One region of the Kordiimonas sp. UBA4487 genome, then DNA from elsewhere that is predicted to be linked to it. Evidence: riboswitches for the same ligand, from Rfam matches in the RefSeq annotation. Region 1 holds a riboswitch; each other region holds the start of a gene.
What was found. A riboswitch is a leader RNA that binds a small molecule or an ion and turns the genes downstream of it on or off. The one in region 1 is predicted to bind cobalamin.
Positions count from the first base shown of each region.

Region 2: another riboswitch for cobalamin. It lies ahead of B3Z17_RS14700 (ABC transporter substrate-binding protein); the one in region 1 lies ahead of metE (5-methyltetrahydropteroyltriglutamate--homocysteine S-methyltransferase).
Region 3: another riboswitch for cobalamin. It lies ahead of B3Z17_RS05955 (TonB-dependent receptor plug domain-containing protein); the one in region 1 lies ahead of metE (5-methyltetrahydropteroyltriglutamate--homocysteine S-methyltransferase).

Region 1 is NZ_DGNR01000003.1:214,356-217,629, reverse strand. Features, by position in the region: gene queF (preQ(1) synthase) at 1-240, opposite strand, end outside; gene hspQ (heat shock protein HspQ) at 584-907, shown strand; cobalamin riboswitch at 1,071-1,262, shown strand; gene metE (5-methyltetrahydropteroyltriglutamate--homocysteine S-methyltransferase) at 1,486-3,274, shown strand, end outside.
Region 2 is NZ_DGNR01000013.1:637,579-640,852, reverse strand. Features, by position in the region: gene B3Z17_RS14705 (FecCD family ABC transporter permease) at 1-874, opposite strand, end outside; gene B3Z17_RS14700 (ABC transporter substrate-binding protein) at 919-1,773, opposite strand; cobalamin riboswitch at 1,939-2,160, opposite strand; gene B3Z17_RS14695 (methyl-accepting chemotaxis protein) at 2,337-3,274, shown strand, end outside.
Region 3 is NZ_DGNR01000011.1:97,966-101,239, reverse strand. Features, by position in the region: gene murA (UDP-N-acetylglucosamine 1-carboxyvinyltransferase) at 1-305, opposite strand, end outside; gene dcd (dCTP deaminase) at 408-962, opposite strand; tRNA gene B3Z17_RS05960 (tRNA-Thr) at 1,412-1,486, shown strand; cobalamin riboswitch at 1,582-1,793, shown strand; gene B3Z17_RS05955 (TonB-dependent receptor plug domain-containing protein) at 1,943-3,274, shown strand, end outside.

The DNA.
Region 1 (3,274 bases):
CTTCAGGCTCTTGCTTTCCACCAGGCTGTCGCCCGGCACATAATCCAGCACCAGGTGGGCGAAATCGGGTTGGCCGGTCACGGGGCAAAGTGACGTGAACTCAGGGCACGTGAAGCGCACGCAGTAATCAGACTTCGGGCGCGGGTTCTTCACATATTCAAGTACCGCTTCCTCGGGCGTCTGCGGTGCGTCCGACTTGGCGCCCAGCTGTTCGAGCCCTTGATAAATCTCTTTCGTCATCCCATGTATCCCTTAAGGCCGACCCATATAATAAGGCCAAAACAGTCGAGGGTGAATTATCCCCTGCTACATGCGTTCTCTATGCTTTTGAGGGCGCCGATTGTCAAAGGTTTTAACCCCTTTGTGCCCTTTAACGCCGCCCTGCCGCGTTAAGGAATTGAGATCGCACGCGTTAACCTTTGAAATATAATTACCAATTCCTTAACAATTTTGAACGATTAGTTCAGCTTTTATTAATTTAGGCCCTTTATAGTTGGAATTAACGGGCCAAGAAGTGGCCTTGTCGAGTTCAGGCAAACACAGCGAAAGGGTCCTGGACGACCGACTGACTAGGAGAAGAACAATGGCACAAAAAATCTGCAGAGCACGCTTTGCGCCGGGTACGGTGGTGATCCACCGGAGGTTCGGTTACCGCGGTCTCATTTTCGATGTGGATGCTGTGTATAGCCAGTCTCCTGAATGGTATGACATCATGGCTAGCTCGCATCCCCCGAAAGACCGCCCCTGGTATCACGTCCTCGTGGACGGCGAGACCCACACCACATACGTGGCGGAAGACAATCTGGTGGAATGCGACCAGACGGAAGAGTTCGATCACCCGCTTCTGAGCCGCCTCTTTGAGGCCAGCAGCGGCGGAGACTTCGCCTCCCGCCATGTCGTGAATTAGTTTCGAGTACCTGAGTTTTCCAAGCCGTACCCGCCCATCCTTCCCCCCTTAGGAATACGGGTACACATTAAAAGGCGCAGAGTTCCGCGCCTTTTTTTGTGCGCGGAATCCAAACGGTGCCAGCCCGGCACACACATGGTTGACAATATAAAGATTTCTTTATATATATTTTCTCATCGATGGTCCCCGCAAGGGGATAACAGGGAATTCGGTGCGCCAAATGGCGCGTCAGTCCGAAGCTGCCCCCGCAACTGTAAGCGGTGAAGGCCGGTCATCATGCCACTGGACAAGTGTCCGGGAAGGCGACCAGCCCAGGCCCGCGAGCCAGGAGACCTACCATCGGTGAAACGCAACCCAATGTCCGTCCGGGGTGAGACGGTGGAGACGACAGATGACCAAGACCCAATTTTCCCGCCGAATGTGAAGCTCAATACGCTTCCCTGATCCCTGACATGTAAGCCGCATGCCGGGCCGCTTTGTGCCGCCTGTGCTTCCGCGTTTTGTCCCCAGCTTCCCTGTTCGCAGCCCGCCTGCGCGCAGCCCGTTTTCACATTCAAATCCAAGAAGGAAGGTTAGCCATGATACAATCGGCCAATCTCGGTTTCCCGCGCATCGGCGCGGCGCGCGACCTCAAGAAAGCCCTGGAAGCCTACTGGCGCCAGGACATCTCCCAAAAAGACCTGATTAGCACCGGCAAAACGCTGCGTGCACGCCACTGGCAGCTGCAGCAATCGAAGGGCGTTGATGTTATCCCCTGTGGTGATTTCTCCTTTTATGACCAGATACTGGACATGACAGCCACATTGGGCGCTGTGCCCGCGCGGTTTGAGCACACAGGCGGCCACGTCAGCCTGGACACCTATTTCGCCATGGCGCGCGGCAGCAAGAATGCGCCCGCGATGGAAATGACCAAATGGTTCGACACCAATTATCATTATATCGTGCCGGAATTCACCGCAGACCAGCGCTTCAGCCTGTCGTCCACCCGGCTGGTGGACGAATACAAGGAAGCGCTGGCACAGGGCATCCACACCCGCCCGGTGATTATCGGCCCCGTCACCTACCTGACGCTTGGCAAAAGTAAGGATGCGGCGCTTGATGACCCGCTTGATCTGCTGGACCGCGTCCTGCCGGTCTATGCCGACCTGCTTCAATCACTTGTCGACGCCGGCGCGGACTGGGTACAGATTGACGAACCAGTGCTCGCGCTCGCGGAAACAGACAAACAGCGTCAGGCGTTCGAACAAGCCTACGCGCGCCTTGGCAAGTGCGGGCTCAAAATTCTGCTGGCAACCTACTTCGAGGGGCTGGGTGACAACACGGCACTGGCGTCCCGCCTGCCCGTCCATGGCCTGCACATCGATCTTGTCCGCGCGCCCGACCAACTTCCGGCCTGCCTGTCGGTTATCAGTAAAGACAAGCTCTTGTCGCTCGGGCTGGTGGATGGCCGCAACATCTGGCGGACGGACCTTGATAAGGCACTCGCTGTGCTTGAAAAGGCCGCGGCTTTCGATGGCCGGGCGCTGCAGGTAGCGCCTTCCTGTTCGCTGATCCACAGCCCGGTGGACCTGGAAAATGAGACCAAGCTGGACCCGGAACTCAAGAGCTGGCTGGCCTTCGCAACCCAGAAGCTTGAAGAAGTCAGCCTGCTCACGCGTGCAGCAAATCACGGCCGCGACCATGTCGCCTCCGCCTTCGACGACAGCGCCGCAGCGGCAGAGAGCCGGCGCACTTCTGCCCGCATTCATAACCCGCTGGTGGATGACCGGATGCAGAATACGCTTCCGTCAGACTTCCGCCGCGCAAGCACGTATGAGACACGGCGCGCAGCACAGCGGGCAGCGCTGGACCTGCCGCTGTACCCCACCACCACCATCGGGTCCTTCCCGCAAACCAAAGAAGTCCGCCAGGCACGCGCGGCCTTCAAGCGCGGTGATCTGACCGCTGAGGCCTACGACGCCTTCCTTGAGGCAGAGACCCGGGAAGCGGTCAGGCGCCAGGAAGCCCTGGGCCTGGACGTGCTGGTGCATGGCGAGTTTGAGCGCAACGACATGGTCGAATATTTCGGCGAACAGCTGGCGGGCTTTGCCTTCACCAAATCCGGCTGGGTGCAAAGCTATGGCTCACGCTATGTCAAACCGCCGATTATCTATGGTGACGTGTCGCGCCCCGAACCCATGACGGTCAAATGGTCGGCCTATGCCCAAAGCCTGACCCAGAAGCCGATGAAAGGCATGCTGACGGGCCCTGTGACCATCCTGCAATGGTCGTTCGTGCGCGACGACCAGCCGCGGTCGGAAACCTGCGAACAGATCGCACTGGCGATCCGGGATGAGGTGACAGACCTGGAGGCTGCTGGCATCCGGT
Region 2 (3,274 bases), on a different contig from region 1:
GACCGTGACCGATCGGCAGGCGGGTCAGGATATCGGCAAGCATCATCAGGATCGCGCCCAGGAACGCGCTCGGCAGCAGCAGGCGGCGCGGCTCATAACCAATCATGGCCCGTACCATATGGGGCACCACTAGGCCGACAAAACCCACGGCGCCACAAACTGACACGGTCGCCCCCACAGACAGGGCTGTCCCCAGCACCACGCGCCAGCGCAGGCGTTTAAGGTCAATCCCCAACGTCTGGGCGGCCTCTTCACCAAGGCTCAGAGCGTTCAGGCCCTGCCCCACACCCAGCATTGCAAGCCATCCCGCTACGATGAAAGGCCCTGCCAATGTGAGGTCGTCAAACGTCCTGTTTTCAAGCGACCCCAGCATCCACATCACCATTTCCTGCACCGTCACCGGGTTTGAGGTAAAATTCATCACCAGCGCAATGGCGGCAGTGGCCAAGCTTGAAATCCCAATACCAGCCAGGATCAGCGTCAGCACGCTGGCATCACGCGAGGCCAATAGCATCAGGATCGCGGTCGAAACAAACGCACCTGCCATGGCCATGACTGGAATGGCGAGAGACGACATCGCCGCCAGCCCCATATAAATGGCAATAACTGCCCCCAAGCTGGCACTGGCCGACACGCCTATCACACCCGGATCAGCCAGCGGGTTGCGAAGAAGCCCCTGAAGGGCAGCACCGGAATAGCCTAGCGACGCACCGGCGAGAATAGCCAGCAGCACCCTAGGCAAACGCAGTTCGCGCACGATGATGGCCTCCGGGCTGTCGGGCGGACCAAATACAGCCGCCGCCACCTGCGCAACATCGAGGTCCACCTGGCCAAACATGCCTGACATCAGCGCCACGATCAGGATAACCCCCATCAGCGACACGTTCAGCAGCCAGCCGTTTTGTTGCAGCTTCCTGATCACTCTTGTTTCTCCCCGGTCGCCGCGGCGGCAACCCTATTTGGCATCAATTCACGACGTTTGATTTCCGAGCGGATATATTCGGCAGCATCCACCGTAAAGGCACCGCCGCAGGACATCATGCCGCTTGGCACCATGATCGACGGCACGTCTTTCACCAGATCGCGGAACACTGTGTGGCGCCCGCTGCTCCAATTGGAAATATGAACAGCCCCTTCCTCGAAAAAGCTGCCAACCACCAGGTCAGGCGGCATCATGACCAGCTGTTCGAGGGGCAAAGGCCCCCAACCGTTCAGGCCAAGGTCCTCGGCAATTGGGTCAAGTCCGGCCAGTCGGATCATATCGTCTACCGAACTTCCCTTCCCTGCCGTGAAGCCGCTGGGAGTCATATAGACCGTCTTCATGGGAATAGGGGCAGCCTGCTTTAGCGCTTGGTACCGGGCCATATAGTCCGCCATGAAGGCCTTGCCCTCTGCCTCGTGCCCCAAAAGCGTGGCAACAGCCCCAAAATTCTTCAGGTTGGCCTCGAAGTTGAAGGCATAAGGCGGCTGGTAAGAGGTAATGCCGACGCGTTCAAATTTGGCATCCATAGACAGGCTCCCCCGGTAGCTGCGCACAAGGATATCCGGCCGCAGCATCAGAACCTCTTCGGCGCCCCCCCTGAGTGCATGGAGACCTTGGGCCCGCCGGAGGTAAAAAGAATTCGGGCTGGTGGCATCCCCCGACACAGCGACGATATCCTGCCGGTCAGCGAAGGCCAGGACATATTGGTCGGCGCAGAAATCAAGCCCAGCCACGGTGGGCGCTGCACCTGCGCGCGCAGCAATGCCTGCCACAACAACAGCAGCTGTCAAAAAGTGTTTCAATTGCAGGCTTGAGGGCATGCCCGCTCCCATCATTCTTGGTTTCACAAAACCACTGAACGGGAGCTTGCCTTAAAAGACAGGGACAATCTCCGCGCATTTCAGCGGGATTGTCGCCATTGCGGGAGAACCGCTCTGATCAGCTAGCCCGGCTGACAGATGGGCGACGCGGTGGCAGGTCTCCTGGCTTTTGGATCATCCGCCGTTTCACCCTTCCCAGACCAAACTTAGCGGTCCAGTGGGCCTTGTTGAAACGCGTCCCCAATCACAGTTGCGGGTACAGCCACGGCATACAGTTGACGAGGTCAACGTCCGTGTTCCCTCTTAGCTGCCCAACGCCTTTGGCGCCGGGCCAGCACCACCTGATCCCGCTATACTGCATGGTTCGCGCCCCGGCAAGGCGCTTATTGCCAGTTGGCAAGACCGCTAACGCAACTTTAACCCTGCTTTGGGACAATGATGTCGGATTTCGAATCCCGCCATTCGGGCCGGCAGATGGCCCCAGTTCCTTTGTTTCGGTCTAATGCGCCACGGCGCCTTCCTGGAGCTCTTCGATGAGACGATTCTTTGATGCTTTTCTGCGGGACTATTCCCTGACAATGAAACTTGCTCTCGGCCAAGGTGCGCTGGTAGCGCTTTTGCTGTTATTTGTGATCGGCAACTTGATCCAGGTGCAAGGGGTGCAGTCGACCACCAAGCTGGCAGCGAACCGCTATGCATCCACCGCCATGCTGCGGCAGGTACAATATGACGTCACCGATATGCTGGCGCTAACACGCGGGACCGTCCTGACGCAAAATGACTATCTGGTGGGCCTGTTCGAGGACCGGTCCAAACAGTTTGACCGGGACATCACAACCTTGATCAACCTGTATCGTGAATATGAAGAAGAAAATGGTGACGGCCTGCGGATCGCAAGGGAACTGAAGGCGAATACCGAAACCCTGAAGACGATGTTCCGCCGCCAGATAGACCTGGCAATGCAGGGCGGCGAAGACGCCCGCCTGCAAGCCCGACAGTTGGAGATCGACGGCACTAGTTGGCCGCCCCTCGAAAAGGTTCTGTACAGCATCAACGAACTGGTTGAATTACAGCAAGGGCAACAACAGTCCATCGTAGACGAAATGCTGAGCGCCTTCAGCTTCCAGACATGGACCCTAATTGTCACGGGCGCGCTTGGTGTGCTGTTGGCTGTTGTGATTGCCCGCGGCGTTGGCCATTCAATCGCGGCACCTGTGAATGACATCACCGGCACCATGCTGACGCTGGCGGAGAACAAGCTGGATATCGATATTCCGCACACCGGCCGCCAGGACGAGATCGGCGACATGGGTCGCGCGATGGAGTTCTTCCGAGATGAGATGAAGAAGGTCGAGCAGTTGGCGGAAGAACGGGAAGCCGCCCAGAAAGCCGAGATGGAAGCGGCAGAGGAGCGCGCAACACTGGAACGGGAAAAACATGCCCGTGATACTGAGGAAGCACGCCAGCGCGA
Region 3 (3,274 bases), on a different contig from region 1:
GAGGCGCGCATCTTGCGCACGAAATCATAGGGCGCGACCGTGTCGTTGATCTGGCCGGCGTCAAACGTGAGGCTGCGGCCCGCGATACGGCCACCCTGGCCGCCCGCCATGGTGACAGTGACACCCATGTGATTGAGAAGGTCTGCGAGCGTGGTGATGTCCGCCAGTCGCGGCATGTTATGAAGCGTCAGGGGTTCGGACGACAGCAGGGACGCACACATGAGCTTGAGCGCGGAGTTTTTCGCGCCTGAAATGGGAACCACGCCTTCAAGCCTGTTCCCGCCCTCAATAACCAGTTTGTCCATCTGTCTATGTGCCCTTTTCAACAATACTCAACTGAAGGCAAAACTTGGCCTTCAATAAAGGCATCTTAACGGCGCCGGAGTGCCCGTGTTTGGGCAAACAAATTAAAGCTTCGGCAGGGTAACGCCGGTCTGGCCCTGATATTTGCCTGCGCGGTCGCTGTAGGCGGTCTCGCACGGCTCGTTGCCTTGCAGGAACAGGAACTGGCAGGCGCCCTCGTTGGCGTAAATTTTTGCGGGCAGTGGCGTGGTGTTGGAGAACTCCAGCGTCACATGGCCTTCCCAGCCGGGTTCCAGCGGCGTGACATTCACGATGATGCCGCAGCGCGCGTAGGTGGATTTGCCAAGGCAGATCACCAGCACGTCTTTCGGAATGCGGAAATATTCAACGGTGCGCGCTAAGGCAAAGCTGTTCGGCGGGATGATGCACACGTCTGTGTCGCGGTCGACAAAGCTTTTCGGGGAAAAGTCCTTGGGGTCGACAATGGCCGAGTCCACATTGGTAAAAATCTTGAACTCGGGCGCCACGCGGGCGTCATAGCCGTAGGACGATAACCCGTATGAGATGTTATCCTTCCTGACCTGCCCGTCTACAAACGGTTCGATCATGCCGTGCTGTTGTGACATTTCGCGAATCCATTTATCGGACATGATGGCCATTGGCGTCTCCCCTGAGTGACATCTGGTTGCCTGTTTCCCCAACCCACCGGGGCACAGCTATTTTTGGCATTAGTAAGCCAATCGCTTGTGCGCGACAAGCGTTAAACCTACCAGATATGGGAATTGTTGAGGGGGCTTTTAGCTGTCCGGGAAAAAGCTGAGATCGGACGGCTATTTAGTCGCCTGATCAGTCTTCTGTCTTGCGTGTCCGCTGCTGTTCCTTGCGGCGGCGCAGGTTGGCGCGCAGGGCTTCAGCCAGCCGGGCCTGCTTTTCGGCATCCTTCAGCTTGCCCGAATCCTGTTTCACAGGGACGTCTTGTTTAGTCTTTTCGCTCATGTGCCCACATTTGCGCCAATCAGCCGAGATTTTCAAGATTGAATGTGTACGGAAATTACTTATTGACTCATGCCTAGGGCGCTTATAGAAGATCGCTCGCAAGACGTGGCCTGCTGCTGTAGCTCAGGGGTAGAGCACTCCCTTGGTAAGGGAGAGGTCGGAAGTTCAAATCTTCTCAGCAGCACCACGCTTCGTTTCCCCGACAAATTAATCTCACTGCCTCGCTCAGGAACGCTTGTGCGGCCCGCATATCTTTATATTGAATTTGCCCGCGTGAGCCTCTATGCATGGCGCACGCGATGGTTCTGTTGCCCGTTAGGGTAAGAGCGAAGAGGGAATGCGGTAAGTCCCCCGAAAAGGAAGGGCAAATCCGCAGCTGTGCCCGCAACTGTATGTGTGGAGTGTCCCCCGAAGGGCCCACTGGTGAAAGCCGGGAAGGGCGGGGAGCACGGTGAGACACAAGCCAGGAGACCTGCCATCTGGTCGCCCATTTCTCTGGTCGGGTCAACCATGGGAAGCGGATTTCCGTACCGGCGACAAGGTCGTTGCTGTGTGCGGAGCTTGTCCCTCTCTCGTCTGACAATCTCCATTTCTGCAGCTGTTGTTTTACGGGCCTCAAAGAGGCCGAAAATGGAGCCTGTCCATGTCCAGACTATCCCCTCTAAAGGCGCTTCTGGTTGCCACCAGCGCCCTTACATATGTGCCTGCAGCCAGTGCGCAGGATGAAGATATCGAAGAATTTGTCGTAACCGCGGGTCGCCGCACGCAACCGATTAGCGAAGTGGCCAAAAGCATCGCGGTGCTGAGTGAAGCCGAGCTTGTTGAGCGCCAGTACCAGTATGTTGTTGACGCGCTGCAAAGCCTGCCGGGCGTGGCCATCAACCAGAATGGCACCTTCGGCGGAGTGGCAACGGTCACCATCCGTGGTGGGTCGTCCGACCAGACCGTGATCCTGATCGACGGCGTGCAGGTGAATGACCCGTCCCAGCCGGGTGGTGGCTTCAACTTTTCAACCCTTGACCCGAACGGCATTGAGCGTATCGAGGTACTGCGCGGCCCGCAGGCGGTGCTGTATGGTTCCGATGCCATCGGCGGCGTGATCAACATCATCACCAAATCCGGCGAAGAAGGTCTTGCGGGTGAAGTTTTCGGTGAATATGGCTCCTTTGAGAGCAAGCGTATTGGCGGTTCCGTGCGTGGCGGCAGTGACCGGATGAACTTTAACCTGAGCGCGTCCTACTTTGATACCGACGGCATCTCTGCTGCTGAAGTCGGTGACGAGGATGACGGCTACGAAAGCCTGACTGTGCGCGGCCGTGTTCGCACCAAGCTGACGGATGGTTTCAGCTTCGATGTGACCACCAGCTATACCGACACCGAAAGCGACTATGACGGCTTCACCCTCAGAGACGACTTCACCTATGGCCTGGCCGACACGGAGGACAGCAGCAAGTCAGAAGAATTTTCCGTCGCGGGCCGTGCGTATATCGACCTGATGGACGGTCGCCTGTCGAACACGCTGTCGGTGGAATATTCATCCATCCAGCGCGATAATTTTAACGCAGGCATCTTCAGCTTTGGGGCTGAAGGGGAGCGCCTGAATTTCGATTATCTGGGTGTGTTGGAAGTGGCCGACGGCTGGACGCTGACAGCAGGTGCCCAGCATGAGGTGACCGAAGCCAAGTCGCAGGACCCGGAGCCCATCTCAACCGACAGTATCTTCGGTATCCTTTCTTATGACGGCATCGATGGCCTGACAGTGTCCGGCGGCGTGCGGGTGGATGACCATGAAACTTTCGGTTCCACCACCAATGGTGAACTGAATGCGTCTTACCAGTTTGAAGGCACGGGCACGCAGATTACCGCGGCCTGGAGCGAAGGCTTCAAGGCGCCGACCATCTTCCACCTGACCTTCGCATGCTGCGGCTTCGATTCCAATGTCGCACAGGCGGAAGGATTGCCTGAACTGGCGTTG